Regions from separate parts of the Xanthomonas prunicola genome, predicted to be linked through region 3. Evidence: predicted binding sites of a transcription regulator. Region 3 holds the regulator's gene; each other region holds the start of a gene.
What was found. Region 3 encodes FliA, which starts transcription of late flagellar genes. Its sites were predicted from a motif close to TAAAGTTTNNCNNNCNNNGGCCGATAA; they were not measured.
Positions count from the first base shown of each region.

Region 1: M0D43_RS18540 (STAS domain-containing protein) is a predicted target of FliA. The motif match lies at 6,833-6,859, and genes of this name have one in related genera.
Region 2: M0D43_RS02085 (methyl-accepting chemotaxis protein) is a predicted target of FliA. The motif match lies at 8,366-8,392, and genes of this name have one in related genera.

Region 1 covers NZ_CP096142.1:4,327,290-4,337,917, forward strand. Annotated here, with positions in the region: gene M0D43_RS18515 (CheR family methyltransferase) at 1-289, opposite strand, end outside; gene M0D43_RS18520 (EAL domain-containing response regulator) at 294-1,577, opposite strand; gene M0D43_RS18525 (chemotaxis protein CheW) at 1,604-2,119, opposite strand; gene M0D43_RS18530 (methyl-accepting chemotaxis protein) at 2,130-4,286, opposite strand; gene M0D43_RS18535 (chemotaxis protein CheA) at 4,355-6,373, opposite strand; gene M0D43_RS18540 (STAS domain-containing protein) at 6,392-6,721, opposite strand; gene mfd (transcription-repair coupling factor) at 7,172-10,628, opposite strand, start outside.
Region 2 covers NZ_CP096142.1:566,062-576,689, reverse strand. Annotated here, with positions in the region: gene M0D43_RS02120 (energy transducer TonB) at 1-210, opposite strand, end outside; gene M0D43_RS02115 (energy transducer TonB) at 570-1,235, opposite strand; gene serS (serine--tRNA ligase) at 1,347-2,627, shown strand; gene M0D43_RS02105 (FMN-dependent NADH-azoreductase) at 2,956-3,528, opposite strand; gene M0D43_RS02100 (LysR family transcriptional regulator) at 3,629-4,645, shown strand; tRNA gene M0D43_RS02095 (tRNA-Ser) at 5,000-5,089, shown strand; gene M0D43_RS02090 (DUF488 domain-containing protein) at 5,447-6,052, shown strand; gene M0D43_RS02085 (methyl-accepting chemotaxis protein) at 6,125-8,236, opposite strand; gene M0D43_RS02080 (FAD-dependent monooxygenase) at 8,495-9,685, opposite strand; gene M0D43_RS02075 (MarR family winged helix-turn-helix transcriptional regulator) at 9,722-10,186, opposite strand; gene M0D43_RS02070 (hybrid sensor histidine kinase/response regulator) at 10,624-10,628, shown strand, end outside.
Region 3 covers NZ_CP096142.1:234,663-245,290, reverse strand. Annotated here, with positions in the region: gene M0D43_RS00810 (XVIPCD domain-containing protein) at 1-283, shown strand, start outside; partial or broken gene M0D43_RS00805 (transposase) at 372-568, opposite strand; gene M0D43_RS00800 (radical SAM protein) at 780-1,475, shown strand; gene M0D43_RS00795 (hypothetical protein) at 1,496-1,807, shown strand; gene M0D43_RS00790 (hypothetical protein) at 1,804-2,868, shown strand; gene M0D43_RS00785 (hypothetical protein) at 2,883-3,401, shown strand; gene M0D43_RS00780 (hypothetical protein) at 4,322-4,870, shown strand; gene M0D43_RS00775 (XVIPCD domain-containing protein) at 4,975-5,877, shown strand; gene M0D43_RS00770 (chemotaxis protein CheA) at 6,102-7,760, opposite strand; gene M0D43_RS00765 (protein phosphatase CheZ) at 7,763-8,389, opposite strand; gene cheY (chemotaxis response regulator CheY) at 8,389-8,781, opposite strand; gene M0D43_RS00755 (RNA polymerase sigma factor FliA) at 8,804-9,571, opposite strand; gene M0D43_RS00750 (MinD/ParA family protein) at 9,568-10,452, opposite strand; gene flhF (flagellar biosynthesis GTPase FlhF) at 10,439-10,628, opposite strand, start outside.

The DNA of each region.
Region 1 (10,628 bases), 1.1 Mb from region 3:
CGCCGGCCAGCTTGCGCAGCAGTTCGAAATGCTTGGGTTCGCGGAAGAAGTAGGTTTCGTTGGTGGTGAGCAGGTCGATCGCGGTCTGGATTTCGTTGCGGTCCTGGCGGCTTTCCAGCAGTTGCAGGTACTGCGTGTAGGTGCTGAAGTGATGCTCGCGCAGACGCTTGCCCAGGCGGCCGCACAGCATGGCTTTCTTGCCGGAGGAAATGCTGATGCCGGCGGCTTCGAAGATGAAACGCTGGAAGCGGCCGAACTCCTGTTCGGTGATGGCGGTTGCGGTACTCATCGGCTCAGGCCACGTCCGCGTCGCTGGGCAGCGTGTTGTCGCTCAGGCGTGCGATGCGCACGGCATGCTCGCGCCACCACTCCGACAGCATCGGCCCGGGCATCGGCGATGCCATCAGATAGCCTTGTGCCAGGTCACAGCCGAGTTCACGCAGCAGCCGCCAGTCGTCGGGCGTTTCGACGCCTTCAGCCACGGCTGTGAGTTCCAGCCGATGTGCCAGCTCCAGCGTGGACTCGAGCACGGTGCGTTGGCTGCGGCTGCGATGCGCGGCATGCACGAAGCTGCGATCCAGCTTGAGTTCGGTAAAGGGAATGCTGGCCAGGCGCTGCAGTGAAGAGAAGCCGGTGCCGTAATCGTCGATGGACAGGCCAAAACCATGCAGGCGCAAACGCGCGAGCATGCTCAGGGCATTGGCCGGTTCCACGATGGCGCTTTCGGTCAGTTCCAGCACCAGATCGGCCGGGCTTAGGCCGTTATCGCTCAGCTTGGCGCACAGTTCTTCGAGGAAATGATCTTCGCCCAACAGCCTGGGCGAGAGGTTCAATGCCAGGCTCAGAGCGAAGCCTTCGGCGCGCCACTCCACCAATTGCGCGATCGCCTTGCCGATCACCTGCTGGGTCAATGCGTGGATCAAGCCTTCGCGTTCGGCCAGGGGAATGAAGCGATCCGGCCCGATCATGTCGCCTTGTGGGCGGCGCCAGCGTGCGAGCGCTTCCACACCGCGCAGGCGGCCGTCTTTCAGATCGAGTTTGGGTTGGTAGGCCACGCGGATTTCGCCGCGGCGCATGGCGCGATCCAGCCGCGAGGCCGCCGCGCCGCCGCTGGACATCAGCGGCGAAATCGCCACCGGCGCGAATACGCGTGCAGCGGCGGTCGGCTCCGGTTCGCAATCCAGGATGGTGGCCAGGTCCTGCAGGTTCATCGGTTTTTCGATGCCGCCGAGCACGCGTACGCCGGCGCTGCGGCTGAGTTGCATCACTGCATCGATCAAGGCGCTGCCGCGTTGCGACACCACCACTACCGGCACGCTGTATTTTCCGCGCGCCAGCGCGTCCAGTAGCTGTACGCCGTCCATGCCCGGCATTTCAAGATCCACCAGCAACAGTGAAGGCGCATCGGCACGCGTCAGCCACTCCAGCGCCGCGTGTCCGTCGACTGCACCATCGACCACGCTGGCGCCGAGCTGACGGCACAGCGCCATGGCGTGTTCGCGCTGGACCACGCTGTCGTCCACGACCAGGACCGGGCCGGCCAGCTTGCAGTTGCAGGAGAGAAGGGCAGGGCGCATGAGAGTCCTTATGTGCATGCGTTAGGTCAGGCCGCCAGTTCGGCGGCCGGGAGCTGGGCAAGCGCATCGTTGCCCAGCACGGCATCGGCATCGAGCAGGATCACGAAGCGCTCGCCGATCTTGCCCATGGCATGGATGAAGTCGCGCGCGATGCCGGCGCCGAAGCTGGGCGTGTCGACGATGTCCGATGGTGCGATCTCCAGCACTTCGCTGACCGCATCCACCAACAGCCCGAGCACCTGATGCACTTCGCTGTGCGCGATCTCCACGACCACGATGCAGCTGCGCTTGGTGATCGCGCTGGCATTGCGGCCGAAGCGCTGCTGCAGGTCCACCACCGGCACCACCGCTCCACGCAGATTGATCACCCCGCGTAGCGCGGGCGGCATCATCGGTACGTCGGTAGGGACGCGGTACTCGATGATTTCCTTGATGCCCAGGATGCCCAGGCCGAACATTTCCCCATCCAGCAAAAACGTGAGGTATTGCTGCGGTGCCGTCGATGGCGGCAGTTCGTGGTTGGCTGCGGTGTGCGCGTGCATCGTCGGCTCCTCAGAAGCTGGCGAATTGCGATTCGTCGATCGCGTCGGCAGTCGCGGCCACCGCGCTGATCTTGCGCACGTTGGTGCGTCGCGGCGGCGCGCTGCTCACAGCGGCCGGCGCGTGCGCTGCAATCCGACGCGGCCCCGGCCTGCTGCTACCCGATGCGGCGCCTCGCCCGCCATTACCCAACCGGAAGAAGCCCATGAGCTGCTGCAACTGTTCGGCCTGTGCGCTCATTTCTTCCGAGGTGGCAGCCAGTTCTTCGGCATTGGCCGCAGCCGATTGCGTGGTCTGGTTCAACTGGCCCACGGCGGTATTGATCTGACTGACACCAGCGGTCTGTTCTTCGGAAGCGGCGGCGATTTCCTGGACCAGGTCGGAGGTGCGGCGGATCGAAGGCACCATCTCGCCGAGCACGCGGCCGGCGCTTTCGGCCAGCTCCACGCTGGAGCCGGCCACTTCGCCGATTTCCTGCGCGGCGATCTGGCTGCGCTCAGCCAGCTTGCGCACTTCGGCGGCCACCACGGCAAAGCCCTTGCCGTGTTCGCCGGCGCGCGCCGCTTCGATGGCGGCATTGAGTGCGAGCAAGTTGGTCTGGTACGCGATGTCGTCGATGATGCCGATCTTCTTGGCGATGTCCTTCATTGCCGTCACGGTGGCGCGGACGGTGTCCCCGCCATCGGCCGCTTCGCTGGCCGCCTTGGCCGCCATGCTGTCGGTCACACGTGCATTTTCGGTGTTCTGTGCGATGGAGGCAGTCATCTGCTCCAGCGATGCACTGGTTTCTTCCACTCCGGCCGCCTGTTCGCTGGCAGCCTGGGCAAGCGCCTGTGCAGTGGCACTGACTTGTTCCGACGCGCTGGCCAGATTTTCGGCGTTGCGGTTGACCTCATCGACGATTTCGGTCAACCGGCTCATGGTGGTGTTGACGTAGCGCTGCATGTCGGCGAACGCGCCTTCGTAACGGCCTTCCACAGTGTGGGTGAGGTCGCCATCGGCCATCGCACCCATGACCTGAATCACTTCGGAAATACTGCGCAGATTGCCGCGCGCCCGTTCCACGGTGTCGTTGATGAAGGCCTTCTTGCCCGGCAGCTGCGCCAGCGGCGCATCGAAGTTGCCGCGGCCGAATTCGGCCACCACGCCCATCGCCAGTTTTTTCACCGCGATGTGCGCGCCGACCATCTGGTTGATGCCCAGCGCCATGCTGCGGAAGTCGCCATCGAAGCGAGCGCTGTCGATGATTACGTCGATATCGCCGGCTTCGTGTTCGGCCGACATGTGGTTGATCTCGGCGATCAGGCCGGTGAGGTTGCCACGCACCTGATCGATGGTCTCGTTGATGAAGCGCTTCTTGCCCGGCAGTTGCGGCAGTTGCGCGGTGAAGTTGCCGCGGCCGAACTCGGCCACGCAGGCGATGGCCTGCTTCTTGACCGCGATGTGGCTGGCCACCATCGCATTGATGCCTTCGGCCATGCGGCGGAAATCGCCGGTGAAGCGCTGGGTATCGATGACCACATCGATGTCGCCGACGTCATGCTCGGCCGACATGCGGTTGACCTCGGCGACCAGGCCGGTGAGGTTGCCGCGGATCTGATCGACCACCTCGTTGATGAATGCCTTTTTGCCCGGCAGGCGCTCGAGTTCCGCAGAGAAATTGCCGCGGCCAAACTCGGCCACGCAGGCCATCGCCTGTTTTTTCACTGCGATATGGCTGGCGACCATGCGGTTGATGCCCTCGCCCATGGTGCGGAAGTCGCCATCGAAGCGGGCGACGTCGATGCGTATATCGATATCGCCAGCATCGTGTTCGCGCGAGACGCGATTGATTTCTTCGTTGACGTGGCGGATGCCGCTCTGCACCTTGCGCAGCCCGCGCAGGACATCGCCGGCCTGCTCGTCGCGCACTTGCGGCAGGGTGACATCGAAGTTGCCGCGCGAGAACGCGTCCAACGTGGTGGTGGCCAACCCCAGCGACGCACTGGCGATGCGGATTGCCCAGACCAGCAAGGCGCCGCTGATTAGTGCAGCAATGACGCTGGTACCCAGCAGGGCGGCGTGCGACAGCGTCAGCGCAACGCCGGCGGCGACCACGACAACGGGCAATGCGACGGCAAGCGCGGCGGTAAACCACAACTGCGTAGCGATAGGGAGACGGTGTGACATGGCGATGGTTTCCAGGGGGCAGGTAACGACAAACGACGCGATGTGTACGGCAGCGGTGGTGCGAGCGCTCAGGCCGCCAACGCGTCCTGGTTGGGGTGCAATTGCTGAATCAGGCTGGGCACATCCAGAATCAGCGCGACATCGCCGCTGCCCAGGATGCTCGACCCACTGATGCCTTTGACCTGTGCGAAAACCTTGGACAGCGGCTTGATCACCGTCTGCCATTCGCCCAGCAAGGTGTCCACCACCAGGCCGAAGCGCTGCGCGCCCTGGCGGATCACCACGATGCTTTCGCGCGGCGGGGTCTTGCCGCCCAGCGCGAACAACTCGCGCAGGCGGACATACGGCAACACGCTGCCGCGCAGGTCGATGTAGTCGTTGGTGTAGTCGGGCGTGAACTCCACGCACTCTTCCACCACATCCAGCGGCACCACGAAAACCGATTTGCCCACGCCGACCTGGAAGCCATTGATGATGGCCAGCGTCAGCGGCAGGCGTACCGAGATGGTGGTGCCCAATCCGGCAGCGCTGTCGATCTCGACCGTGCCGCGCAGCGCAGTGATATTGCGCTTGACCACATCCATACCGACGCCGCGCCCGGACAGGTTGGTGACCTTTTCTGCGGTGGAAAAACCCGGTTCGAAGATCATTGCGAACACTTCGCGGTCGCTGAGTTGGCGGCCGGGTTCGATCAGGCCCCGTTCGAGCGCCTTGGCCAGGATGCGGTCGCGGTTCAAACCGCCGCCGTCATCGGTGATCTGGATAACGATGCTGCCGGAGTCGTGATACGCGTTGAGCCCAACGGTGCCGCGTGCGGGCTTGCCACGCGCAACGCGCACGTCTGCCGGCTCGATGCCGTGATCCATCGCATTGCGCACCAGATGGGTCAGTGGGTCGCCGATCTTTTCCACCACCGACTTGTCCAGCTCGGTGTCTTCGCCGGCCACCACCAGGGCGATGTCCTTGCCCAGTTCACGCGCCACATCGTGCACCACGCGCTGGAAGCGGCTGAAGGTGCCGCCGATCTTGACCATCCGCAGCTGCAACGCGCTTTCGCGCACGTCTTCAACCAGGCCGGCCAGGATCGAGGCCGATTCCAGCAATTGCGCATCGCCGGTGCGTTGCGCATTGGCATTGGTGCTGCTGACCGCGATGATGAGTTCGCCGACCAGATCGATCATGCGATCGAGCTTGTCGGCATCCACGCGGATCGAGCGCGCATCGTTGTTGCGTCCGCCGGCGTCAGGCGCATTGCGGGCCGGCGCCGACGCGGTATTTGCCGCGTTGGGCACGGCGGCAAGCGCGCCGGCCGGCGCTGCGGCAATCATCGGCTCGCTGACCAGCAGCGTGGCAGCATCGGTCGGTGCCGGCACTGCGGCGATGTCCAGGTCGCAATCGTCGCGAACGAATTCGAATACGTCTTCGATCGCGGCGCGGTCGGCGTCGCTGCGTAGCAGGATCTGGAAACCGAGGTAATTGGCTTCCGGGTCGAGTTCTTCAAACCGCGGCAACTGGCTGTAGTCGGTACCGATCGATTCCACCGAGCCCAGGCCGCGCAGATTGCGGATCAACTTGAGCGGGGAGTTGCCGAAGCGCAGCGCATCGGCGAAGAGCTTGAGCGAGATGCGCCAGTAACCGCTCTGTTTTTCAGGGGTGCTGTGCTGGATGGCGGCGGCGGTGACGCCGCAGGTGCTGCTTTGCAAATAAGTCTGCAATTGCGCCAGCAGCGGCTCGGCTTCAGCAGCCAAGGCGGCCGGGTCGGCATGGCTCGGGTCTGCGGCGGTTTCCACCAAGGCATGGATATGGTCGCAGCACACCAGCAACAGCCCGATCAGTTCCGAGCTCAGGGTCAGCGCTTCGTCGCGTACCAGATCCAGCACGCTTTCCACCACATGGGTGAAACCGACCAGCTGCGGCAGGTCGAACAGGCCGCCGGACCCCTTGATGGTGTGCGCGGCGCGGAAGATGGCATTGACCGCATCTGGCGAGGATTCGCCACGCTCGGCTTCGAGCAAATGGCGTTCCATGTCTTCGAGCAGATCCCGGCTCTCGGCCAGGAAGGTTTGCATCAGTTGGTTCATGTCCATGCGCGCGTCACCGGTCCGTTAGTGAATGTGTTCGCCAAGACCGGCAACCGCATGCGGGTACAGCGCTTCGAGCAGGCCGAGCAGCTCGATCACATCGACCACCGCACGGCTGGAATCGGTCAGCGAAAACGGCCGTCCATCGGCCTGGATCGCCTGCTTGGTGGCCAGTAACAACTGCAAGCCGGTGGTGTCGATTTCGCTCACCGCCGCCAGATCCAGATGCACGCCGCCCGGATGCGCCAACGCCGGCTGCAACAGCGGCTTGAGTTCGGCAGCGCGACGAATGGTCATCTCGCCCTCAAGGGCAAGCGTCAACGGCGCGGGCAGATCGGGAGACGGAGTGTTCATTGGTGCCTCGGGCGATGGCGCACGGTGGGTGCGATGACGCGGGGAGAAGGGCGCGGTGGCATGGAACTGCGTGGGATTGCCCTGCACGCAGAGTCATGCCGGTCTATGCAGGTATCGGCGCCTGGCTGGAATATTTAGGGCAAATTCAGCCGAATGACGGAAATGCGAAATCCTCAGCAGTTTTTGAATTAACTGCTCAGGTTTGTCGAAAGCAGGCTCATAAGGCGGTTGTCCGGGGCAGTGCCGGGACAAGACACGCGTGTCTCAAACACGGTAGAGCGGTGCGCACCGAGCAAGGGCAAGGGGTGCGAGCCCGTTGCGGGTGATGCAGGTCGGCGTGATATCGGAAATGTCGCGCACGCACGTCATGCAGTGGGTGGCGCTTGCTTGCCTGCACGGCGTGGGGTGTTGTCGAGTCTGTTGCAACGCCGTCAAACGCGGCGCTGCGCTTCAGCCTGGTGCCAGCGCAGCCAGCAAACCGCGTGCGGCATTGAAGCGATCCGCACCTTCGGGCAGCGGCAGCTTGATGCGCAGTTTGTCCGGGCCGTCCATGGTGTAGATCTTCGGCTGCTTCTGGATCATCTGGATGATGGTCATCGGATCGATCGCTGGCTTGGCTTCGAATACCAGCCGCCCACCGTTTTCGCCCAGATCCAGCTTGCGCACGCCCAACGCGTTCGCTTGCAGCTTGAGCTCGGCAATCGCGAACAGGTGCTTGACCGGGTCTGGCAGCAAGCCGAAGCGGTCGATCATCTCCACCTGCAATTCGCGCAGCGCCTCGGGATTGCGCGCGCTGGAAATGCGTTTGTACAGCGTCAGGCGCGTATGCACGTCGGGCAGATAATCCTCGGGAATCAGCGAGGCCACGTGCAGCTCCACCTCGGCGCCGCGCGCTTCTTCGCCGGCATCCAGGTCGGGCAGCTTGCCCTGGCGGATGCTGCGCACCGCGCGCTCAAGTAGCTCGGTATAGAGGCTGAAACCGACTTCGGCCATCTGCCCGCTCTGGTCTTCGCCCAACAATTCGCCGGCACCGCGGATTTCCAGATCGTGCGTTGCCAAGGTAAAGCCGGCGCCGAGCTCGTCCATCGAAGCGATCGCCTCCAGGCGCTTTTCTGCATCGGAGGTCATCGAACGGCGGTCCGGCACCACCAGGTACGCGTAGGCGCGGTGATGCGAGCGACCGACGCGGCCGCGCAACTGATGCAACTGCGCCAATCCAAATCGATCGGCACGATTGATGATGATGGTGTTGGCGTTGGGAATGTCGATGCCCGATTCGATGATCGTGGTCGACAGCAGCACATTGAAGCGCTGCTTCTGGAAATCCAGCATCACCCGTTCCAGCTCGCGCTCGGGCATCTGCCCATGCGCAATGCCGATGCGCGCTTCCGGCACCAGTTCCGAAAGATCGCGCTGCATGCGCACGATGCTTTCCACATCGTTATGCAGGAAATACAGCTGACCACCGCGGCTGAGTTCGCGCTGGAAGGCTTCGCGCAGCAGCGTGTTGTCCCAGGCAGTAATGAAGGTCTGCACCGCCAGGCGGTTTGGCGGCGGGGTGGCAATGATCGACAGATCGCGCAGGCCGGCCATGGCCATATTGAGCGTGCGCGGAATCGGTGTGGCGGTGAGCGTGAGCAGATGCACGTTGGCGCGCATCGCCTTGAGCGCTTCTTTCTGCCGCACGCCGAAGCGTTGTTCTTCGTCGACGACGACCAGCCCGAGATCCTTGAACTTCACGTCCGGCTGCAGCAGACGATGCGTGCCGATGATCACGTCGATATCGCCGCTGGCGACCTTCTCCAGTTCGGCCTTGATTTCCTTGGTGCTCTTGAAGCGCGACAGCACTTCCACCTTCATCGGGTAATCGGCGAAACGGTCGCGGAAATTGCGGTAATGCTGTTCGGCCAGCAGCGTGGTGGGCACCAGCACCGCGACCTGCTTGCCGGCGCTGGCGGCAGCGAACGCTGCGCGCACCGCCACTTCGGTTTTGCCGAAGCCGACGTCGCCGCAGACCACACGGTCCATTGGTTGGCTGCTGCCCAGGTCGCGCAGGGTTGCATCGATCGCAGCGAGCTGGTCACCGGTCTCTTCGAACGGGAACCCTGCCGCAAACGGTTCGTACATCGCCCGGTCCACTTGCAGCGCCAGGCCCGCACGCGCGCGTCGACGTGCCTGGATTTCCAGCAGTTCGGCAGCGACATCGCGGACCTTCTCGGCCGCCTTGCGTTTTGCCTTGGTCCATTGCTCACCGCCCAGCGAATGCAACGGCGCAGTTTCGGCCGAGGCGCCCGAGTAACGGCTGATCAGGTGCAGCTGCGCCACCGGCACATACAACCGGTCGCCCTTGGCGTATTCGATTTCCAGGAACTCGCCGGGCATGCCGCCGGCGTCGAGCACGATCAGGCCGCGGTAGCGGCCCACACCGTGGTCTTCGTGCACGATCGGCGCGCCTTCGGACAACTCGCCCAGGTCGCGGATGATCGCTTCCGGCTCGCGTCCGACCCGGCGCGTGCGGCGCGGCTGATTGGCGCGCTCCGGGAACAGTTGGCGCTCGGTGAGCAGCGCAATCTGCGGTTGATCCAGCGCAAAGCCGTCTTCGAGCGGCGCCACCGTAATGCCGAAGCGCAGCTTGCCCGCCAGGAACGCGGGCACGTCGGTGACCACCTCAGGCTTCAATTGCGCGGCGGCGAGCACTTCCATCAAGGCTTCGCGCCGGCCGGCGGTATCGGCGGCCACCAGCACGCGGCCGGGGTAATGGCCCAGGAACGCGGCCAACGCCTGGCCGGCCGGGGCGTCTTTTGCCGCCACCGGCAGCGGCGGCAACGGCTGGTCGCCCAGGGCGGCGGCCTCGTCGATGCGCGGATGGTCGCTGGCCCAGACTTCGATGCGCGCCATCTTGTTGAGCCGCTCGCGCAGCGCGTCTGGCGATTGGTACAACGCGTCCGGCGGCAGCAGCGGGCGCTCCACATCGTGGCGGCGTTGCTCGTAGCGGTCCTGCGCCTGCGCCCAGAACGTGTCTGCCGCGTTGGAGACGCCGATGGCGACCAGCGGCAACACGCGCTTGTCCAGATAATCGAACAAGGTGGCGGTCTTGCTGAAGAACATCGGCAGGTAATACTCGATGCCCGATGGCGCCAGTCCGGATTTGAGATCCTGGTACAGCGCGCTGCGCCGGGTATCCACGTCGAAGCGTTCGCGCAGGCAGGCCAGCACGCGCTCCACGCTGGCATCGTCCATCGGCACTTCGCGGCCGGGCAGCATCTTGACCGCGTCCACCTTGTCGAGCGAGCGCTGCGATTCGGGGTCGAACACGCGGATCGAGTCGATATCCTCATCCAGCAACTCGACGCGCAAGGGTGTGTCCGCGCCCATCGGGAAGACATCGAGCAGGCCGCCGCGCACGGCAAAATCGCCCGGGTCCATCACCTGCGGCACATTGCGATAGCCAGCGCTTTCCAGGCGGCGTTTTTCCGCATCCAGATCCAGCCGTTGGCCGACGGTGAGATCGAAACTGCCGCCGACGATGTAACTCAGTGGCGCCAGCTGCTGCAGCAAGGTCTGCACCGGCACGATTACCACGCCGCGGGTCAGGCCGGGCAGGCGGTGCAGGGCGGCCAGGCGTTGGCTGATGATTTCGGGGTGCGGACTGAACTGGTCGTAGGGCAGGGTTTCCCAATCCGGAAATGGCACCACCGGCAGCGCAGAATGTTCGCCAAGCAAGGCATGCAGATCGGCTTCGATCTGGTGTGCGCTCTGGTTATCGCGTGCGATCACCAGCAGCGGGCCGGCATGCGCCTCGGCTGCCCGCGCAATCGACCACGCCAGCGCAGTCGGAGAGGACGGAGCGCGCCAGTAGGCGCGGAGCTGGCCAGACTTGGGCAGCGGCGGGGAGGGGAAGGTAGGC
Region 2 (10,628 bases), 330 kb from region 3:
CGGCAGTGGTTTGGCCTCCACGCTGCTGATCGCCGGACGCGCAGGCTGGTGCGCCACCATCGTCATCGCGCGCGGGGCATCGGTGGTCGGCAGGATCTGGCGGCTCGCCGCCGGCAGTGGCTGGGTGTCCTTGGCGAAGGATTCGTCGCTATGGCGTGCCCACCACCCACTCGGGACCACGATCAACAGCGCAATCAGCGTCGCCCACATCCAGGGCGACGCGCCGTCGCTGTGCTCATTCTGCTGCCGCTCCACAGTGCGCTTGCCCTGTTGAGGCAGCGACGACGGATGGGCGGATGACGGATTCGAAATGAAGGACATGGCCGGCCTCCTGGCGCATCTGCGGGATGACGGGGCCAGTCTGGTCTGCGGTACCTGAGGGAGAGCTAAGGCGGCGGGCGAATGAAGCGCTGGAGCTTCTTGGATGTTCAGCTTAGTCAAGCTGACATTGCGGCACGGTTAAATTCGCATGGTCTTTGTGGCGACGCAGCGTTAGCTGAGGCCTGTACCACCTGACTCCGGCACCCGCGCAGTAGCGCGGGCGAAGGCGCCAGAGGGGTTGGCCGCGCTTACTGTGCAGGCTTGAACTCGAAGGGGATGTCCGTGCTGCCGGCCACCGGCTGTCCATTGCGTTGCGCAGGATGAAAGCGCCAATGCCGCACTGCTTCCATGGCCGCGCGGTCCAGATCGCGCGAGCCGCTGCGCTGCACCAGGGTCACGCCGCCGGGATTGCCGGCAGCATCCACGTCCACCCGCACCACCACATCGCCGGCATCGCCGCGACGCAATGCGGCCGACGGGTAGCGGGGCGGCGGCATCTGGCCCTGGATCGGTACCGGACGATCGCCGCCGGCGACCGGCGCTTTCGACGGTGCCGCGCTTCCAGCAGGAGCACCGGGCGCTGCATCTTCCGGCAGCGGCGTCGGCGCGGGCGGGGCGGGGGGCGCGGTATCCACCAGCGTCGGGGTTTCGGCCGGCGGTTTGGCCTGCGCCATGTCGCTGGCACCGTCCTGGGCCGGCAACGGTGCCGGCAGCGGCGCAATGGTGTCGTCGGGCTGCGCGCCTGCGGTCGGCTGCGCTGGCGAGGCCTTGTAGAAGTCGTCCTTGCGGCCGGTCGCCCAGACCAGCAGGAACAACAGCAGGCCGGCAGCGAAGGCGATGCCGGCAATTTTCAGCGTGTGGCGGGGCAGACGCAGAACGAGATGGCGATCGGACGCAGGGCGGGGCGTGGGCATAGGGCTCACCTGAAGAATCGGCGTAATTCTGGCATAGCCGCAGTGAATCGATCGCAGCAGGTGGCGGAACAGGCGATAATCTCGCGCTATCCCACTGACGCACATATTCCGATGCTAGATCCGGCCCTGCTTCGCCAACACCCCGCCGACCTTGCCGAGCGCCTGCGCAGCACGCGCAGCTTCTCCCTGGACACCGCGGAACTGGAGTCGCTGGAGAGCGAGCGCAAGCGCATCCAGGTGCGCACGCAGGAACTGCAGAGCCAGCGCAATTCCAAATCCAAGGCGATTGGGCAGGCCAAGGCCAAGGGCGAAGATGTCGCCGCGCTGATGGCCGAAGTGGCTGGGTTCGGCGATGAGCTCAAGGCATCCGAAGACGCCCTGGAGGCGATTCGCACCAAGCTCGAGGTCATCGCGCTGGGCCTGCCCAATCTGCCGGCCGACGATGTGCCGCTTGGTAACGATGAGGGCGAAAATGTCGAGCAATCGCGTTGGGGCACGCCGCGCCAGTTCGATTTCCAGGTCAAGGACCATGTGGAACTCGGCGCCCCGCACGGCTGGCTGGATGGCGAAACGGCAGCCAAATTGTCGGGCGCGCGTTTTACCGTGCTGCGCGGCCCGGTCGCGCGTCTGCATCGTGCGCTGGCGCAGTTCATGCTGGACCTGCATGTGGGCGCGCATGGCTACGAAGAAACCAATGTGCCGCTGCTGGTCAATGCCGACTCGATGCGTGGCACCGGTCAGCTGCCGAAATTCGAAGACGATTTGTTCCAGACCGAAGTGGGCGAATCGCGGCGTTACCTGATCCCCACCTCCGAAGTGCCGCTGACCAACATCGTGCGCGACGAGATCGTCGATGCCGAACGTCTGCCGCTGCGCATGACCGCACATTCGATGTGTTTCCGCGCCGAAGCCGGCAGCGGCGGCCGCGATACGCGCGGCATGATCCGCCAGCATCAATTCGAGAAAGTGGAGTTGGTCACCGCTTGCGCGCCGGAAGACAGCGATGCCGAACATCAGCGCATGACGCGTTGCGCCGAAGTGGTGCTGGAACAACTCGGCCTGCCGTATCGCAAGGTGTTGCTGTGTACCGGCGACATGGGTTTTTCCGCGATCAAGACCTACGATCTGGAGGTCTGGCTGCCGTCGCAGAACACCTACCGCGAAATTTCGTCCTGCTCCAATTGCGGCGATTTCCAGGCGCGGCGCATGCAGGCGCGCTGGCGCAACCCGGTCAGCGGCAAGCCGGAGTTGCTGCACACACTCAACGGCTCCGGCACTGCCGTGGGCCGCGCGATGATTGCAGTGATGGAGAACTACCAGAACGCCGATGGATCGATCGATGTGCCGCAGGTGCTGCGTCCGTACATGGGTGGCATCGAGCGGATCGGCTGAGCGCGACGAACGCAACGCCTGCGCTCCCCGCCGGGCGGGTGCGGACGGCGTTCCGTGCGTCTTGTGCCATTCGGACGCTCGGATGCTCTGCACAGGACATGCCCATCAAACAAGTAATCGCGAAGTTGTTGGTGGCCGCTTTACGAGGGGAGGGCCAGGCGCAGCTGGCATCATCTGCCGTACATCGTTTGAGTGGGTTTGATCGCGAGCCACCGCACGACTAGATGTTGACGCAAAACAAACGGGACCAGCGATGGTCCCGTTTGTCGTTTATGGCATGTCCTATCCGTGCCGATCTTTCGATGCAGCAATGCATCACGCCGCATGCTTACGCGCTAACGGCAGCCTCTTCTTCCGCGTGTAGACCGGCCAGCGCCGATGCCAGTGCATCGGCGCGATGCTGCGGCGAATACGCCACGCCTTCTGCGCGCACAAAGCTGATGTCGTGGATGCCCAGGAAGCCGAACACCTGGCGCAGATACGGCTCCTGAAAGTCATTGGTCGGCTCGGCATAAATGCCACCACGCGCGCTGGCAATGATGATGCGCTTGCCGCCGGCTAGGCCTTCCGGCCCATTGGCGGTGTATTGGAAGGTGCGCCCGGCCACTGCGATGCGGTCGATCCATGCCTTGAGCGTGGACGGAATGGCGAAGTTGTACATCGGCGCGCCAATCACGATGACATCGGCCTGCAAAAACTGCTGCATCACCGCTTCGGCTGCCGGATCGGTCTGCGCCAGCGTTTGCGAGGTCAGGTGCGGAATCGGATCGCGGTCGAGGTCGCGATAGGTCACCTCCGCCTCCGGGTGAAGCCGGCGCTGCTGCTCCACGATGGCGGCGCTGAGCTCGCGGCTGATGGAGTTGACGCCGAGCGCGCTGGAATCGAGGTGGAGCAGTTTCATGGCAGTAACCTGTGGCAAGCGGCAGCGCCGCGGAGGTGTGTAGCCTAGGTCGTTGCTCTGTTGGGATAAAGGTGCTTAAATATCACTTATCGTTCTATCCATGGATGCATGTGCCATGCACGACCTGAATGACCTGTACTACTTTGCGATGGTGGTGGACCACGGCGGCTTTGCCGCTGCCGAGCGTGCACTGGGGATTCCCAAATCGCGCCTGAGCCGACGCATCAGCCAGCTCGAAACCGACCTGGGCGTGCGCCTGTTGCAGCGCTCCACGCGCCGCTTCGCGGTCACCGACGTCGGCACCAGCGTGCACCGGCACGCCCAGACCATGCTTGCCGAGGCGCAGGCCGCGCGCGAGGTGGTGGATCGTCTCAGCGCCGAGCCGCGCGGTCTTGTACGTGTGAGCGTTCCTGTCTCTCTCGCGCAGATCCAGTTGCCCAAGTTATTGCCGGAATTCCTGGCCAAATATCCCAAGGTGCGGCTGCAGCTCAACATCAGCAATCGCCGCGTCGACGTCATCAACGAGGGCTACGACATCGCCCTGCGCGTGCGTTCGCGCCTGGACGACGACGGCAGCCTGGTGATGCGCAGCTTCGGCCAGGTGCAGGAATTGCTGGTCGCCAGCCCCAAATATCTGGACCGCGCCGGGCGCCCCAAGGACCCGAGCGAGCTCGCCAACCACACCACCATGAGCACCAGCGAAGACGAAGCGCATCAGCGCTGGGAATTGCACGGCCCGAACGGCGAAATGCGCCGCGTGGACCTGCAGCCGCGCCTGGCCGGCTTCGACTTCCCGCTGCTGCAATCGATGGCGCGCGACGGCTTCGGCATTACCATGCTGCCGGAAACCGTGTGTGCCGAAGCAGTGCGCAGCGGCGAGCTGGAAGTGGTGCTGCCGCATTGGTCGCTGCCGCAAGGTATCTGCCACGCCGTGTTCGCCTCGCGCCGCGGCCTGTTGCCTGCGGTGCGGGTGTTCATCGACTTCCTGGCCGAACACCTGCCGCAGGAAATTGAACGCTCACGTCTGGATTGCGGCGGCAACTGCGCCGAACTGGCGGAAAAGCTCAAGCGTGCCGCCGGCACTACACCGCGCTTGGTTGTGGCCGAAGCTGGCTGAGCGCTACCGGGAGCCGTTGAGGCAGGCGATGCATCATCGGCATTGCCTTGCTTCTCTGCAGCCAGCTCGCTGCAAACGTTTGGCGCGTTGCATGCGTTCTTGGATGCATCCATTCGGCCCGCAACAGGTGGTGGTCTGCCACAAGTGACGGCAGCAGCACGCTGCGCCAGCGAAAAGTAGCGCGGCGTAACCAAGCAAAACGCATCCGGGCATGCGAGAATGCGTGCCCGGGAGCGATCCTGGGAGTGGTCGTTCGGCGCAAGATGTCCGTGCGGCTAACGACAAGGCGTCACCCGCGCAATGCGGGCGCCAGCGTGACACCCGATGCCTTCGGGGGTCACGCGCAACAGCATCGGAGAGATGGCCGAGCGGTTTAAGGCACCGGTCTTGAAAACCGGCGAAGGGTCAAACCTTCCGTGGGTTCGAATCCCACTCTCTCCGCCATAGCTCGTTGCAAATTGCTGAAGGCACCGGGACTTTCTCCCAAGGCCCGCCTCTTGTCCTATTTCCTGTCCCACACTCAAGGCAATGGTCCCTCTGATGATCCATTTGTCATCGGGCTGATTGATCGGCAACCCGGTCAACCGTGCAGCGCAGGTGGTTAAGCGACTGGCGCTTGCATCGCTGCTGCCGCTTTCAGCACGATCTGGAGCAAGCAGCGCTCACCTTGATACGGGAATCGCGCGCGCTTAAAAGCAGATGTGCCCGATCCGCTTGCGGGCATAGGTGGCGTGTCCATCACTTGCTATGGGCGCTTGCGATGATAGTGCTGTATTGCCACTCCGTTTAGCTACTGCTGCGATGCATGACAGCTTCCCCTTAATCAACACCGAGGCGCCTGCGCAGCAGGCCGCTGGCTATGCGGCCGAGATGCTCTGGACGATCGGTCATTCCACCAGGAAATGGGAGACGTTCATTGCGCTATTGCGCACCCACGGGATTGAGGCACTGGTGGATGTGCGGCGCTTTCCGGGCTCGCGTCGCTACCCATGGTTTGCCAGCGACACGATGGCGCAGGCATTGGACGCGGCGTCGGTGCGCTATTTATGGCTGCCCGAGCTGGGTGGACGTCGCAGGGCGCGGTCGGGATCGCCAAATGGCGGATGGCGCAACGAGGCGTTTCAGGGCTATGCCGACCACATGACCAATGCCGACTTCGCCGCCGGAATGGAGCAGGTGACGGCCATGGCGCGGGAGCGGCGTACGGCCCTGATGTGTGCCGAGGCGCTATGGTGGCAGTGCCATCGCCGCTTGATTGCGGATCTGTTGCTGCACCGCGGGTGGCAAGTGCTGCACATCCTTGGCGAGACCGCGGCGGCGCAGCATCAGTTAAATGCAGATGCGCGCCCGGCAGGGCGCGATCTGATCTACCCGCCGCGACAGGTTGGTCTGTTTTCTGCCGAGTAGGCGCTTGTGTTAGATCGAAGCCGAGACGATGGCCGCGACCATTGCTTGCGCGTCGAACGTTATCGTGCGGACTTACAGCACCGGTGTGTTGACCTTGAAGACTTCCACTGCACGGGTGAGTTGCGTGGAGTGCTGTTCCAACGCACTTGCGGCGTTGGTTGCGGCTTCCACCAGGCGGACATTGTGTTGAGTCGTTTCGTCCATCTGCGCGATGGTGTGGTTGACCTGTTCGATGCCGCCGGCTTGTTCCTGCGAGGCGGCGGAGATGTGGCCCATGATGTCGGTGACGTGCTGGACGCTGGTCACGACCTCGCCCATGGTGGTGCCGGCCTGGTGGACGAGTGTGGAGCCGTCGGCGACGCGTTGTACGGAGTCGTCGATGAGCCGTTTGATTTCTTTTGCTGCATCCGAGGAGCGGTGTGAGAGGGTGCGCACTTCCGATGCGACCACGGCGAAGCCGCGGCCTTGTTCGCCGGCGCGTGCGGCCTCGACCGCGGCATTCAACGCGAGAATATTTGTCTGGAAGGCGATGCCGTCAATGACTGAAATGATGTCGGCGATGCGCCTGGACGAGGCTTCAATGCCGGACATCTGTTCGATCACCTGGCCGACGACGTCGCGTCCCGCTGTGGCGATGGTGGCGGCGCCGCGTGCGAGCTGGTTGGCGCGGTTTGCGTGTTCGGCATTCTGCTTGACGGTGGAGGTGAGCTCTTCCATCGAGGCGGCCGTCTCTTCCAGGTCGGCGGCTTGTTGTTCGCTACGGCGCGCCAGTTCCTGATTTCCGCTGGCAATGTCTTCTGCAGCGAAGCTGATGCTGTTGGAGGTTGTCTGGATGCGGGTGACGATGTCGGTGAGACGGTGCACGGTGCTGTTGGCATCGTCGCGCATGGAGGCGAACACGCCGTGGAAGTTGCCGGACATGCGCACGGTCAGGTCGCCGTCGGCGATCGAGCGCAGCAGGTCGGAGAACCTGGCCAGGTTGGTGTCGGAGGTGGCCATCATGGTGTTGAGGTTTTCCACCATCAGGCGGAAGTCGTGCTCGAACTTTTCCGGCTGGCCGCGTAGCGCGAAGTTACCTGCGCATGCGGCCTGTGTGAGTTCCTGGATCTGCGCGTTGATGGCCTGCAGGTTGCGTTTGACCTGCTGCATGGTCGCGGTAATGGCAGCTTTTTCACCGGGATACTGTTCGATGTCCTGAGTGAGATCGCCAACCGCGTAACTGCCCATGACCTGGGTCATGCGCAGCTGGGTCTGCACGTGGGCGTGCACCAGCGCGTTGGTATCTCGCACCATGGTGCCGTACTCGCCGGGAAAACGCTGCGCGTCGGTGCGGTAGCTGATCTCGCCGGCATCGTGGCGTACGGCCATGCTGCGTTGCGCGGAGATCACTTCCTGCAGGCGCCGCTGCATCTGCTGCATCGCGCGCAGCAATTGTCCGGATTCGTCGTTACTGGTGGGTGCGTCCTGGCTGCGCAGGTCGCCGTCGTTGATGCGCTCTGCCAGGCGCAGCGACTGGCGCAGCGGCAACACCACGCTGCGCGTGAGCAGGAAGGCGATGGCGGCGCCCAGCAGCAGGGCAACGATGGTGGAGGCGACCATCAGTGTCGCGAAGCCACCAGCAGTTGCGACGGCTTGCTTGGCGGCAGCGCGGTTCTTGGTTTCCTGTAGGTCGATGAAGGCATTGATGCTGGCCAGCCAGGCGATGAAGGCCGGGCGTGCTTCCTGCAGCAGGTGCTGCTCTGCATGCAGCTTATCACCGGCATCGCGGAAGCCTCGCACCTGGGTGATCAGCGGCAGGGTGCGCTGCTCGATGGCCTTGATCTGCTGGAGGATGTGTTTCTCCTTGGCATCGGTCGAACTGGCGAGCATGTCGTCGAGCGGTTGCGCGGAGCGCGCGTAATCGGCAGCGAGCTTGTCGATCAATTGTTCGGCAGCGTGGCGGTTGGTGAGGTCGTCCATCAGTACGACGTCGCGCAGGGCGATGGCGCGGTCGTGGACGCTGCCGCGGAAGTTAATCGCGTAGCGCTGCTTGACGCTGTTGACTTCGTTGATGGCGGTGAGCTGCTGGTCGATGCTGCGAACGCGTTGGATGCCGACCACGGTCAGGATCACCATCAACACGATGATGGCGAGGAAGCCAAGGGCCAGGCGCTGTCCAATGCGCAAATTTGGGAAGAAATGCATAGGGGTTCGATCGGGATCCGACTAACGGAAGAGCGGGCAGGCCCAGCAACTGCAGGGGGACGAATGCAGACGCGACACCGCAGGCGCCAGCACAATTGCCGCCGCGTCGGTGGTGTCTCGACGTGTTCGTTAGCGACCTCTTCCATTGGAACTGAAGCCATTGCGCGTGATGGTTCAGGTGCTGGTGGGACTGGCTAACGCGTCGCGGGGTAACCCATTGCGCTGCCACGCGTTGCTCACCAGGACCTGTCGCAGCGCTTACCGATAGCGCGAGAGATCCGGTGCCTTGATCGAGGGCGTCATCCACTTGGTTGCGATGTTCTGCACGCTTGGCTGGCTTGCGAGTTTGAGTGCCCCATGCAACAGGTGGATGCCGAGGCGGCTGTGTGGGTTCATCAGGCGCGGGCCAATCTTTGGCACGCCTTGGGCCTGCTCGACCATCGGGCGCATCGCGTCATCGTAGGCGGCGAAGGCCGCGTCCAGCGTGTCGGCGCGGGCAATTTCGTTGGCTAGCACATAGCCGCCGGTCACCGCCAGGGTAGCGCCGATCCCGGCCAGTGGCGTGGCGCACCACGCGGCATCGCCGGTGAGCACGGTGCGTCCGCTGTGCCAGCGCTGCATGCGTACCTGGCGCAAGGCATCGAAGTAGAAGTCGTTGGTGGCGTGCATGCCCTCCAGCACGCGCGCCGCTTGCCAGCCGGCGTCGGCAAAGCGCTCGCGCAGGTAGGTCTTTTGGACATCGATGCTCCAATCCTGTTCGCCTTCGGCCGGTTTTTGCAGCGAGAGCATGGCGCGCGTGGTGCCGTGCCGGTCTGGCCGCAACGAGATGCTGCGCCCGCCGGTGGTGTGGTACCAGCGCCACAGCCGGTCGTCGTCGGCAGTGCGCGGGATGGTGAAATAGGCGATGGTCAGGTCCATCCAGCGCGGATCGTTTTCGCCAGGAAAAACTTTTTCGCGTGTCGATGAGCCCACGCCTTCAGCGACGATCACCGCATCGAAGCGTTCGCTGCATCCGCTCTCGAAGCTGACGGCGGCGGCATCGGCGGCGGCAGCGTCTTCGATGTTGGCGATGCGGTCGCCGAAGCGATAGGTGACTTGATTGCGTGCGGCGTCGTAGAGCAGGCGAGCCAGATCGCCGCGCAGAATCTCTAGCTCGGCAGTAGGGCCATCACCATTGATGTCCTTGGTGTTGAAGGTGGCAACGGCCTGGCCGTGCGCGTCAATCCAGGCGGTGCCTTCTTCGCCGGTTCCCTGGGCAAGCGCTGCCTGCTCCAGGCCCATACGCTGCAGGATCTCGCGGCCGACGCCACGGATATCGATATTTTGGCCGCCATCGCGAAACTGTGCGGCGCGCTCCACCACGGTGACATCGAAGCCGCGATGGGCGAGCGCCCACGCGGCGGTGTTGCCGGCAATGCTGGCGCCGGTGATCAGGATGCGACGCGGCATTGTTGTCACCCGTGAGATGAAATATCACGGGTGATGTTACACGTCCTGACTGCAACGCTCCATGTTCGCGATCAGCCGATGCATGAGCGCGACGGTCTGCTGCACTTCATCTTCAGAAAAGCCCTCCAACGCCACCGCATTCATGCCCAGCAAGGCACGGCTGCCGACGTCGGCGATCGCGCGCCCGCGCGCGGTGAGCGCCACCAGCGCGGCGCGGCGATCCTGCGGGGTGGGTGTGCGCTTGATGAGCTTCAGGCCTTCCAGCTTGTCGAGCAGCGCCACCATGGCCGGCTGCTTCACGGCCGAGGCGATGACCAGGTCGCGCTGCAACATCGGGCCTTTCCAGGACAGCAGCATGATCGGGCCAATCAGGGCCAGCGAAACGCCGTGCGGCCGTAGTTCGGCGTCGACCAGGCGATTGAAGACCCGCGCTGCGTGGTTGGCCAGGTAACCTGGCGCGACCGCAGCTTGCGGATGGATGAGTTCATTTTGATCCAGCATCTGTACGACCGTGGTTGTCCTGAAGCCCTCCAGCGATTTTACGTGTCCTGCAGCGCGCATGGCGGTAGGTGCACCTTGGCCAAGCGCCACTGCCTTGCGGCGTGGCTGCTCGGCGGGCTCGAATGCGTGCAGGCCGACGACTGCATTGGCCTTTGCGCACGCTACACAGTGGCCCAAACGCGGCAGTGGAAGTTGCCTGGTTCAGTCACTGCGCCCGTGGTGACTGGACGCCAACTGTCATAGGCCAGATGATGGGCGAGCGCGCGCACACTCCGCTTCGCCGAGAAGAGATGCGTAAGCTGGCTACCTGGTCTTCAACGGTTGGACGCGATGTACGGATGGGTGATGGATAAGCTCACAGCAGGCGACACTGCGGTCGTGCACGGCGCGTGCTGGAGCGGTTGCCTGTGCTTCGGCGCAGTGCAGGCACACACCCGATGAA
Region 3 (10,628 bases):
TAAAGAGGAAGGGCTGTCACGGGTGGACCATGTAGTGCTCAACAAGCCGACACCTCAATTGGCTGGCGGCGAGAAGGTCTTCCTTGTCCAGGGTGCGCTCAATGACCCGGCACACCAGCGCGCCCATATGCCGACCCTGGACGCCGTGCAGACACCAGAGGTCCAGTCGTTCGATCGCCTGCAGGCAATAAACCAGACTCAGGCCCAGGCACGCGAACAGCAGCAGGCGCTGGAGCAGTCGCAGCAAGCCGTTACCCAGGCCGGTCCGTCGATGACGCGTTGAGGTTCAACAAAGCAGGGTGAAGCCCACACGCCAAGCGCGCCAATCAGCGTGATGGGGTCAGGTGCACTTATCAGGCGCCGGCGCTCGGCAGCTTGCGGTTCTCTTCCTCAAGCTGGCGTAGCCGGCGCAGTTCGGCGACGCCGAGCCCGCCAAACTTCTTGCGCCACGCATAGAACGGGGCCTAGCTATGTCCATCTTGCGGCAGATCTCCTCGACCGTCGTGCCAGTCTCGGCCTGTTTCAGGGCGAACGCGATCTGCTCTTCGGTGAACTTCGACTTCTTCATGGCGACGGGCCTCCTTCGCCCTAAGTGTCGCCGAATTTTCTGGTTCGGGCCGGCCCAAATTATATGGATTAGGTCAGTCGACGTATTACCGCAACTTGCAGAAGGAAGCCGGCGCGAACCTTAAAGCCCTTTGACCGTTTGAATCTGCACTGATAGTGTTGGAAAGCCACGGTTAAGCTCGCTTTTTAAAAAGTAAATTTAAAGAGGCCGCATGGATCTGTGCTCAACGCTGCTACCAAGGACACTTACTTTCATCACAACGTACCGTTGTACAGCAGCCTGCACACAGTGCTGCTTTGAATCCAGTCCGAATGTTAAAGGGCGTCTCAGTCGCGACGAAATGATGCGAGCCCTTCACGACGTGAAAGACAGCTTTCCATCACTGCGCGTGGTGGTGTTCACCGGGGGCGAAGCCACACTCTTAAAGGACGACTTAGTAGCCGTGATTGCAGAAGCCACCTCGCTCGATCTGGTTACACGAATTGTTTCCAATGGTTCTTGGGGCAAGACTAAGGCCTCTGCCACACGGATGGCCGGAAAACTGGCCGGCGCCGGGCTACGCGAACTGAACATCAGTACCGGCAAGGACCACCAAGAGTGGGTGCCACACGAATCGGTTGTCAATGCGGCGGAAGCAGCCTTCAATGCGGGGGTGCTGACCTTATTGACGGTTGAAGCAGACACAGCAGAAAGTGATAAGTTGTCTGCTCTAGCGCGCGATCCAACTATAAAGAGCCTCCGTGACCGGGGCCTCCTGTTGCAATCGAACAGCTGGATGTCGTTCATTGCTAAGGGGAGGAGCGCGAGCACGTTCTGCATACCGGGCGCCGCGCAACACCGTGCGAGCAAATCCACAACAATATCGCCGTCACACCCTACGGAGAGGTGTCCGCCTGCTGTGGCTTGACCTTGGAGCACATCCCCGAAATGAAGTTGGGAACGATGGCCGAAGGTGTGTCCAATGCCTACCTCCGTCAACATGCTGACTTTATGAAGTACTGGCTGCGCATGGATGGGCCTGCGGAAATCGTGCGCAAGGTCATGGGAAAAGAGCGCGCTGACCAATTGCTAGCCGGGTCGGTGCACATATGCCACAACTGTGCGGTATTGCATAAGAACCCGGAGATCCGCGAAACGATGTCCGCCACCTATGAGCAGTTCGTGCCGGAAGTGATGAGTCGATATGCCTTGGCATCAGCGGTCGATCAAATCGTAGAAAAGCAGGGAGCGCAACGATGAAACGACGCAAATTTATTAAATCAAGCTTGGCAGCAGGTGCAGCCGCATCGGCCTCTGCTGGTGTCGTGGATGCTGATCAAACTATGCGTGTGTTTGGTCAGCCGGCTAGCCTAACCGGTGGCACCGCTAACAGCGCTGTCACGAAGATGCTGCTTCCGCTCTCCCGTGGCGGTATGCCGACCGAAGGTTGGGACAGGTGGTCGAAGTTGACGGCCGCAGTAGTCGAAATGTTCTCCGATCCTTCGCAGCGAAGAGCCTTCAACGACAACCCGCATAAATTCCTGGCCAACATTGGTTACGACAGCAGCGCGATGGAGGCACCAACCCTAGCATTGCTTGTTGCGTTGTCCGATCCGCTGGTGCAGAGCGCAGCGCTCAAAAAGGATTACATTTCGCTGCTCAATTACCTGCATGTGGCCGGCGCGCTCGAAAAGCCCAAGTCGGACGTCCTGACACAGCAAATGTCCAAGGTGCTGTCCAGAAACCTTGCCATAATCAAAGAAACGTTGGATTTAGCACCCAAGGCGCCGCTTGATGCCGAGACCGTTAAGCGTTTCGTGGGTGCGTCAGCTTCAGTGCCGACTGCAGCGGATCTCGCTGCCATTGGCAACATCGCCCAGTTGGTCCGCGTGGCATCCGGGCAGGCGGTTGCGGGCGCGATTGCTGCAGTTGTGGCTGCCGTGGAGGCTGCGGTGGGCGTGCAAGTGGTGGCTGTGCTATTCAATTACGTCACGTTCGTTACGCATACTTCAGTGACGGGAGCAACGCCATCGCCTGGACATCCGCAAACATCGCAGTCAATGTCAACTGGAATATTCACGGGGCAGATGAGTAGGCTCGACCCGGATATTTGCGACAGTTGCACCGTGGCGCAGCGTGCCGCCGCGATGCTTGGCGCGCCTGAGTTGTACTCAGAGCATACCAAGTTGGTTATTCGCAACGAGGTGGCGTCCTTTCTGCGCGCCATGCAGCAGGTTGGATTGATTGGCTTCGAGGAATCGTCATTCGAGACAATAGTGGATGCCGTGCACCAATACGGCATGCGTACTATTACAGCTTAAATAGGAAGTCAGCCATGAACTGTGACATCCCGCTGCACTTGGCCACTGGGAAAACATACTTAGGTATTTTCGGCCCATTCGTGTTCGCTCTGGCTTTCGTTGCGTTTCTGTACTTTGCTGGCAAGGCCCCGACACCGTTGAAGAAGGGGGCTCTTGTGATCGTTGTCTTGGCCAATTTAGCGATAGCCGGTTTCTTGGTCTGGCAAGCTAGGAGCGCACGCGTGAGCATCAGTGGGAACGCCCTCATGCTGCGGGCCGGGACGGACAGTGTCGTCGTGCCATTGGGCGCCTTGCGTTGGAATGAAGCAGCAGACGCTAGTGCTATGCGCTTCCCGTTCCGTAAGGCGGGGACCGGCCTTCCCGGGATGCACATCGGCTGGTTCCGTCGAGAGGGCGGCGGCGATGCCTTCCTGCTGCACTCTTCGGAGCCCTCTACGCTTATCCCAACCACTAAGCAATTCGATGTAGTCATTCCTACCACAGCTTACGAACAAGCGCGCAAATGCGTTTATGATCATAAGACGGCTGAATAGTTGACTCTGTTCGCCGGTGGAGCGGCTCATCCCTTTGAAAAGTAGCGGGTTAGGGACGATGTGAAATAACGGTTCCAGGTTCATTTCCACTGCAGCCCAGCCGTCGCCAAACAATCGCGCCCATACCGCCACGCGGCCTGCCGGGCGTAGACGAGGTGTCGGACTTGAGGTGCAACTAGCTGCTCGATTCGTCTTCGCGCATGGGTGGGTCGGAAAGCATCATCACGTCAGCGCCGATATGCGCACGAACGGATGCCTTGCAGTTGGGGCAGACGGTTGGCTTGAGAAGCCTGGTAGGGGCTAAGGGACCATGGCCGTGCATTTGCAGCGAAGGCCGACGGCCGGAATCTTTTCGATCCCATGCTCTGGATCGTCCTTGATTGAGATGTAGCTGGCGTTGCACTTGGTGCTAGGGCAGAAGATTCCTTGTCACCGGCTTGCTCTGCGGGCCCCAAGATCAACACTTGGCCGCACGAACACTTACCGGTGGCGATGTCTTTGGTTGCCGCTATCAAGGTTGAGGTCGCTAACTCTTCCAGCGCGGAAATCCAAAGCTCGAGCTTTTCCACCCAGGGATGCGTGTAGAGGTTTTCCCAAGAGGTGAAGCTGCGGAACCGCAAGAGTTGGTAGCGCACAAATGCGTCGAATGGGCCTATATCCGATAAGTTGAGGTAGCGGACATGTCACTCAGCCCTGGAGTTGTCAGGCCTCATAAAGCAATGCGTGCATAGGGCATTGGGGGTACTTGAGAGGCGTGCATGACACGATGACATTGAAAAAACTGTCAAAATTCCCCCTGCAGCACCAACACTTATTGGAGAAAGGCCGTGCCCCTTGCAAACGATCCAATGCGCTTTGCACTCACGGCATTGATTGCCTGTCTGATCGCTGGCTGCAGCATGCAATCGCCGCCTGCAAACGTGCCTATCGCAAAGGAGCAGATAGAGATGAGAACGGTCGTCCCGTTGGTACGGAGTTTGACCCCACATGATCGTGGGCCTACAGAGCTGGAATTCGATGTGCCCGCACTGCCCGACGACGCGACTCCTCCCGTTTTCATCGGTGTGCGGATCACCGGTGTCGATCCAACTGCCGTCTACCAAAGTGCTGACAGGCTGATTGGCGCTGGTGTTTCGGCCGAGCTCCACTTGGAGCGTATTGAACCATCCGGTCCGGTCTCCGTGGAATTGCAGCGTAGTCAGCGTGTGGGAGTAGGTCAGCAGGCGTCCATTCCCTTGTCAGCTGATGGTATGGCTCCTGGTCTGTTCGCTTTTGATGCGGACGGTACGACGCTGCAAGACGCCGGTTTGTCTACTGAACAGACCGCGTCCAGGGAGTTGGCGTTCGGCTATAGCAATGCTGTCCAGCCAGGCCGTTATCGGCTCAAACTGCGCTTTGATCAGAACGCCGAGGCGCTGGTTGCGGCTAATGCTCAACTTCTTGTCGCTTACACCTACAAAGGAAAGTGAGGGGAATGAGCATGGATGATCATGAAAAGCACTATGCAGTCACTGTCTACGTCGCTGCCGCAGGTACGCCGTTGATGGCCGGAGGCACATCCTTCGGTGGCCATATGTACTACTCGATTGACGACGGAACGACTGTCAAAAGTTATGGGTTCTCGCCCATCAAGCATGGCGAGGCTAGCGGGCCAGGAAAAGTTTCGTTCAATGACGTCGATACCTACCAAAAACCATATTACTCACGCACGATGGAGATCGATAAGGCGCAGTATGAAAAGCTGGAGGCCTTCGGCGCGGCCCCTGCTAGGCACGGGTTCAATATGGAATATCACGGTGCTACAAACAGTTGTATCGACTTCACATGGGATGCGCTCAATCACGCTGGACTGCACCGGAAGACAAAAGATGGAATTGATAAAGGCTTTGAGGGGGATATCAGACCCGTAGAAAACGTAGATGATATCAAGAGCATTCCTGCTCCTGTGCCTAAAAGTGAGTTGAATAAGGAGCACAACAATCCGAAGCCCAAGCAGGAACTTTGGCAGAAGGTGATTGGTGAGGCGCAGCCGCCCGGTGAGCAGGTATCTCCACTACAGGAAGCAACACCGCTCGCGAGAGTGCTGCCAACAGATCCGCTGCATCACCAAGCAGAAGAGGCCGTTCGCCGCCTTGAGCAAGGTCTCGGCCGCGAGTACGACGACAACAGCGCACGGCTGGCAGCAAGCAGCGCGTATTTAGCCAAAGAGAACGGGCTGTCGCGAATCGATCATGTCGTGCTGAGCGAGAACACCAAGTCCGTGCGGCAGGGCGAGAACGTCTTCGTTGTGGAAGGTGCGTTGAACGATCCCGCTCACAAGATGGCGCATACGAAGACGAGTGATGCGATTGCGCAGCCCGTCGAGCAATCCTTGGCGCAATTACAGGCCTTGGGCGAAACTCAGCGCCAACAGCAATCCCCGCAGCAGGAGCAACAGCGAGAGCAGTCGATTGCGCCTCAACACCGGATGGTGTGAGGGCTAGTGAAATAACGGTTCCAGGTTCACTTCCACGGCAGCCTGGCCGTCGCCAAACCATCGCGCCCATGCGTGCGCGCGTAGCGACATAGATCGGCAGCGATGCTGGTGGTGAAACGACAACAGCCGCAGTACGCGGCCGTTGTCGTCAAATCAGGCAGACCAGATCGTCTTGCCGATTCCCGATTCCCGATTCCCGATTCCCGATTCCCGATTCCCGAAAATCAATGATCGCTGGAGCGCAGCCCATCCACATCCAGGATCAGCGCCATGCGGCCGTCGCCGATCAGGGTGGCGCCGGCGTAGCCGGGCAGGCCGCGCAGGGCGCGGGGCAGGGGCTTGATCACCACTTCCTCGCGGCCGCGGACCTGGTCCACCACCAGGCCGAAGCGGGTTTCGCCGGCCTGCAGCAGCACTACCGTCAGTAGCGGCGGCTGTTCGGCAGGCACGCCCAGCCAGCGACGCAGATCGATCAGCGGCAGGGTATGCGAGCGGCGGTCCAGCACGGCGCGGCCGTCGAACCAGCCCAGCGAGGTCTGCGGGGCGTGCAGCACCTCGACCACGCGGGCCAGCGGTAATGCATAGACGGCTTCGCCGGCCTGCACCAGCAGGGTCGGCAAAATCGCTAACGTCAGCGGCACGCGGATCATGAAGCGGCTGCCGCGGCCCAGTTCGGACTGGATCTGGATCTGCCCGCTGAGTTCGCGGATGCGCGATTGCACCACGTCCATGCCCACGCCGCGGCCGGAGATGTCGGTGACTTCGGCCTTGGTCGAAAAGCCCGGCATGAAAATGAGATGCAAGCACTCGTCGGTGCTAAGGCGGGCAGCGGCTTCGGCATCGATCAGGCCCTTGTTGCGGGCGATCTCGCGCAGGCGTTCGGGGTCGATGCCGGCGCCGTCGTCCTGGATCTCGATGCTGACGTAGTCGCCTTCCTGCTGTGCGGACAGGCGTACATGGCCGCTCCGCGGCTTGCCGGTGGCTTCGCGCAGGGCCGGCGATTCGATGCCGTGGTCGATGGCGTTGCGCACCAGGTGCACCAACGGGTCGGCCAGGGCTTCGACCAGATTGCGGTCCAGTTCCGTTTCGGCGCCGATCAGTTCCAGTTCCACTTCCTTGGACAAGGTACGCGCCACATCGCGCGCCACCTTGGGGAAGCGGGCGAACACCTTGCTGACCGGTTGCATGCGGGTGCGCATGACCGCGGTCTGCAGGCGGGCGGTGGCGATGTCCAGCGTACTGACCGCGCGGTCCAGTTCCTCGTCGCGCAGACGGGTACGCAAGGTCTTCAAACGGTTGCGCGACAGCACCAGTTCGCCGATCAGATTGACGATGGCGTCCAGGCGCTTGGTGTCCACGCGCACGGTCTGTTCGGCTTCGGCGCCGCTCTTGGCTGCGGCCTTGCCTGCCGCCTTGGGGGCGGGGGCATGCGCATCGTCGCCGTGTGCGGCAGCCACCGGCTTGGCGGCCGCCGCCTGCGGTGCGGCCTTGACCGCCGGCGGGCCGCTCTTGGCATCGAACTGCGCAATCAGCGAGGCCGGTGCATGCGGCACGGTTTCGCCCGAGCCCATTGCATCCAGCATCGCCTGGAGATAATCCAGCGACTGCTGCGCGGCATCGAAGTGATGCGCCTGCAGCACCGCCTGGCCCGACCGTGCCATGCCGAGGGTTTCTTCGGCGGCGTGGCACAGCTCCACCATGGGCTTGATCGCCAGAAAGCCGGCGCCGCCCTTGAGCGTGTGGAAGCCGCGGAACACCGCGTTGAGCTGGTCGGCTTCTTCTGGCGCCTGTTCCAGCGACACCAGCTGTTCGCCGAGGCGATCCAGGATTTCCTGGGCCTCGACGATGAAATCGGCAGCAATATCGTCTGGAACAGCACTCATGGTTACAGCCCCAATCCTGACAGCAGGTCGTCGGCGTCGTCTTGCGACACCGCATGACGGTCCAGGCCCTTGACTGCAGGACCGGCAAGACCGCCGTCGTCTTTCTTCGGTTCGATGTTCTTTGGCGGCAGGCCGAGCGCACCGAAGCCCTCGTGCACGCGCCGCACGATGCCGGCCACGCGACGGATGATCTGCCCGCTCAGGTCCTGGTAGCTCTGCGCCAGCGATAGCTCGGTCAGGTTGTGTCGCATCTTGTCCATCAGCGCGCCCTGGTCCTGATTCAGACCGCCGTCGCGCAACTGGTTTGCCAGTTCGCGGCATTCTTCGACCAGATCCAGCGTGCGGTGGCTGGCCTTTTCGGTCATTTCCACCACATGGTCCAGTCGCGAACACGCATCGTCCAGCTCGCCGGCTTCTTCGGGCACGGTGGGCAGTTCGCCCAGTGCCTGGCCGAGTTCGCGGGCGAGCCGGCTCAGGCTCTGCATCATCGGGCGCGTGCGCAGGGCGGCGAGGTGATCCACCTCGCGCCGCCAGGCGACCTGGTCACCGCTTTCCAGTGCATCGAGCGCGTGTTGCAGGCGCTCGATCAAGGCGGCACGTTCGGCATCGGCTTCCACGGTGGCGTTCATCAGGCGGTCGCCGCCAGACGTTCGAACACCTTGCCCAGCTTCTCTTCCAGCGTCTGCGCGGTGAACGGCTTGATGATGTAACCATTCACGCCGCACTGTGCGGCTTCGATGATCTGCTCGCGCTTGGCTTCGGCGGTCACCATCATCACCGGCAGGTGCTTGAGCTTGGCGTCGGCGCGGATGTTGCGCAGCAGGTCGATGCCGGTCATGCCGGGCATGTTCCAGTCGGTGACCACGAAATCGAACGGGCCGGCCCGCAATGCAGCCAATGCGCTGTTGCCGTCCTCGGCCTCTGCGGTATTGGTGAAGCCCAGATCGCCCAACAGATTCTTGACGATGCGTCGCATCGTCGAGAAGTCGTCCACGATCAAAATCCGCATGTTCTTGTTCACATCAAGCTCCTAACACGAAAAATTATTCGTCAATTTCGACACCGGCATCGGCCAGTTCGAAGACTTTGAGGCGGCCCCGCAAACGCACCACCGCCTGGCCGTGGATCTGGCAGACGCGCGATTCGCTGACACCGAGCACGGCGCCGATTTCTTTCAGATTCAATTCTTGTTCGTAGTACAGCGACAGCACCAGCTGCTCGCGCTCGGGCAACTGGCCGATGGCCTTGCCCAGTTCGCGGCCGAATTCGCCACGCTCCATCATCTGCTGCGGATTGGGGCCGCCTTTGGCGGTGGTGTCCAGCTCGCCGTGATCTTCAATGCGCGATTCCAGGCTCAGCACCTGGCCGCGGGCGGCATCTTCCATCAGACGCAGGTAATCGGGCAGCGGCATCTCCATTGCGGCGGCCACTTCGGTGGCGGCGGCAGCGCGGCCGGTGTGCTGTTCGATCTTGCGCACGGCGGCGGCGGCATCGCGTGCGCGGCGGTGCACCGAGCGCGGCACCCAGTCGCCGCGACGAATTTCGTCGATCATCGAGCCGCGGATGCGGATCGAGGCATAGGTTTCGAACGAGGCGCCCTGTTCGGAGTCGTAACTGCGCGAGGCCTCGATCAGGCCGATCATGCCGGCCTGGATCAGGTCGTCTACCTCCACGCTGGCCGGCAGGCGCGCGGCCAGATGGTGGGCGATGCGGCGGACCAGGTCCGCGTGCTGGGTCACCACGTCGTTGGCGTTGTTGCGCTGCACGGCGCGGTACTGCGCGCTGGCCGTGGTTGCGGTAGCGGTGCTCATGCGGCCACTCCCCGTTGGATGATGCGTTCGACAAAGAACTCGACGTTGCCGCGCGGCACGGTGGGAGCCTGCCAGCGCGAGGTACGGCGTGCGATTTCGGCAATGGCCTGCGCCGACGGACTGGCGGGGTAGGCCTTGATGACGGGTTGCTGACGCTGCACCGACAGGCGTAGCCAGTCGTCCTGCGGCACGTGGCCGAGATAGTTCAGCGACACGTCGCCCAGGAACTTTTCGCACACGCGCGAGAGCTTGTCGTACAGCAGGCGGCCTTCGTTGGGGTCGCGCACCATGTTGGCGATGATCTGCAGGCGGTCCACGCCGCGTTCGCGCGAGAGCACCTTGATCAGCGCGTAGGCGTCGGTGATCGAGGCCGGTTCGTCGCAGACCACCACCACGGTGTCCTGGGCCGCCTGGCAGAAGGTCAACACGCTGTCGGTGATGCCGGCGGCGGTGTCGATGACCATCACGTCCAGGTCGCGTTCCAGTTCGGAGAACACGTTGACCAGGCCGATGTGCTGGGCCGGGGCCAGTTCGGCCATGTGGCGGCGACCGGAGGCGGCCGGCACCACCAGCACGCCGCCGGGGCCTTCGATGATCACTTCATCCAGCGTGCAGCGGCCGGCGATCAGGTCGGCCAGGGTGTACTTGGGCGCCAGGCCCAGGACCACGTCCAGGTTGGCCAGGCCCAGGTCGGCGTCCAGCAGCAGGGTGCGTTTGCCCATGTCGGCAAGCGCCACCGCCAGATTGGCAGAGATGTTGGTTTTCCCCACGCCACCCTTGCCGCCGGTCACGGCAATGGTGCGCACCGGGCCCAAGGGCTCGGGACGGGTCGCCGACAGGGGGAAGGCGTTGGTCAGCTTGGCGTATTCACGCGACTGCATGGTTGTGCTCCGGAGTACAGGGCTTATCGGCAGCGCGCCGCAAATCTTCAAGGCGAAGAACGAGACTGGCGGCATTGGCGCGGTGCAGGTCGTCGGGGACCCGCTGTCCGTCAGTCACCCAGGTGATGGGCATTTGGTGGTCGACCACCACCGACAAGGCGCTGCCGAAGCGGCCG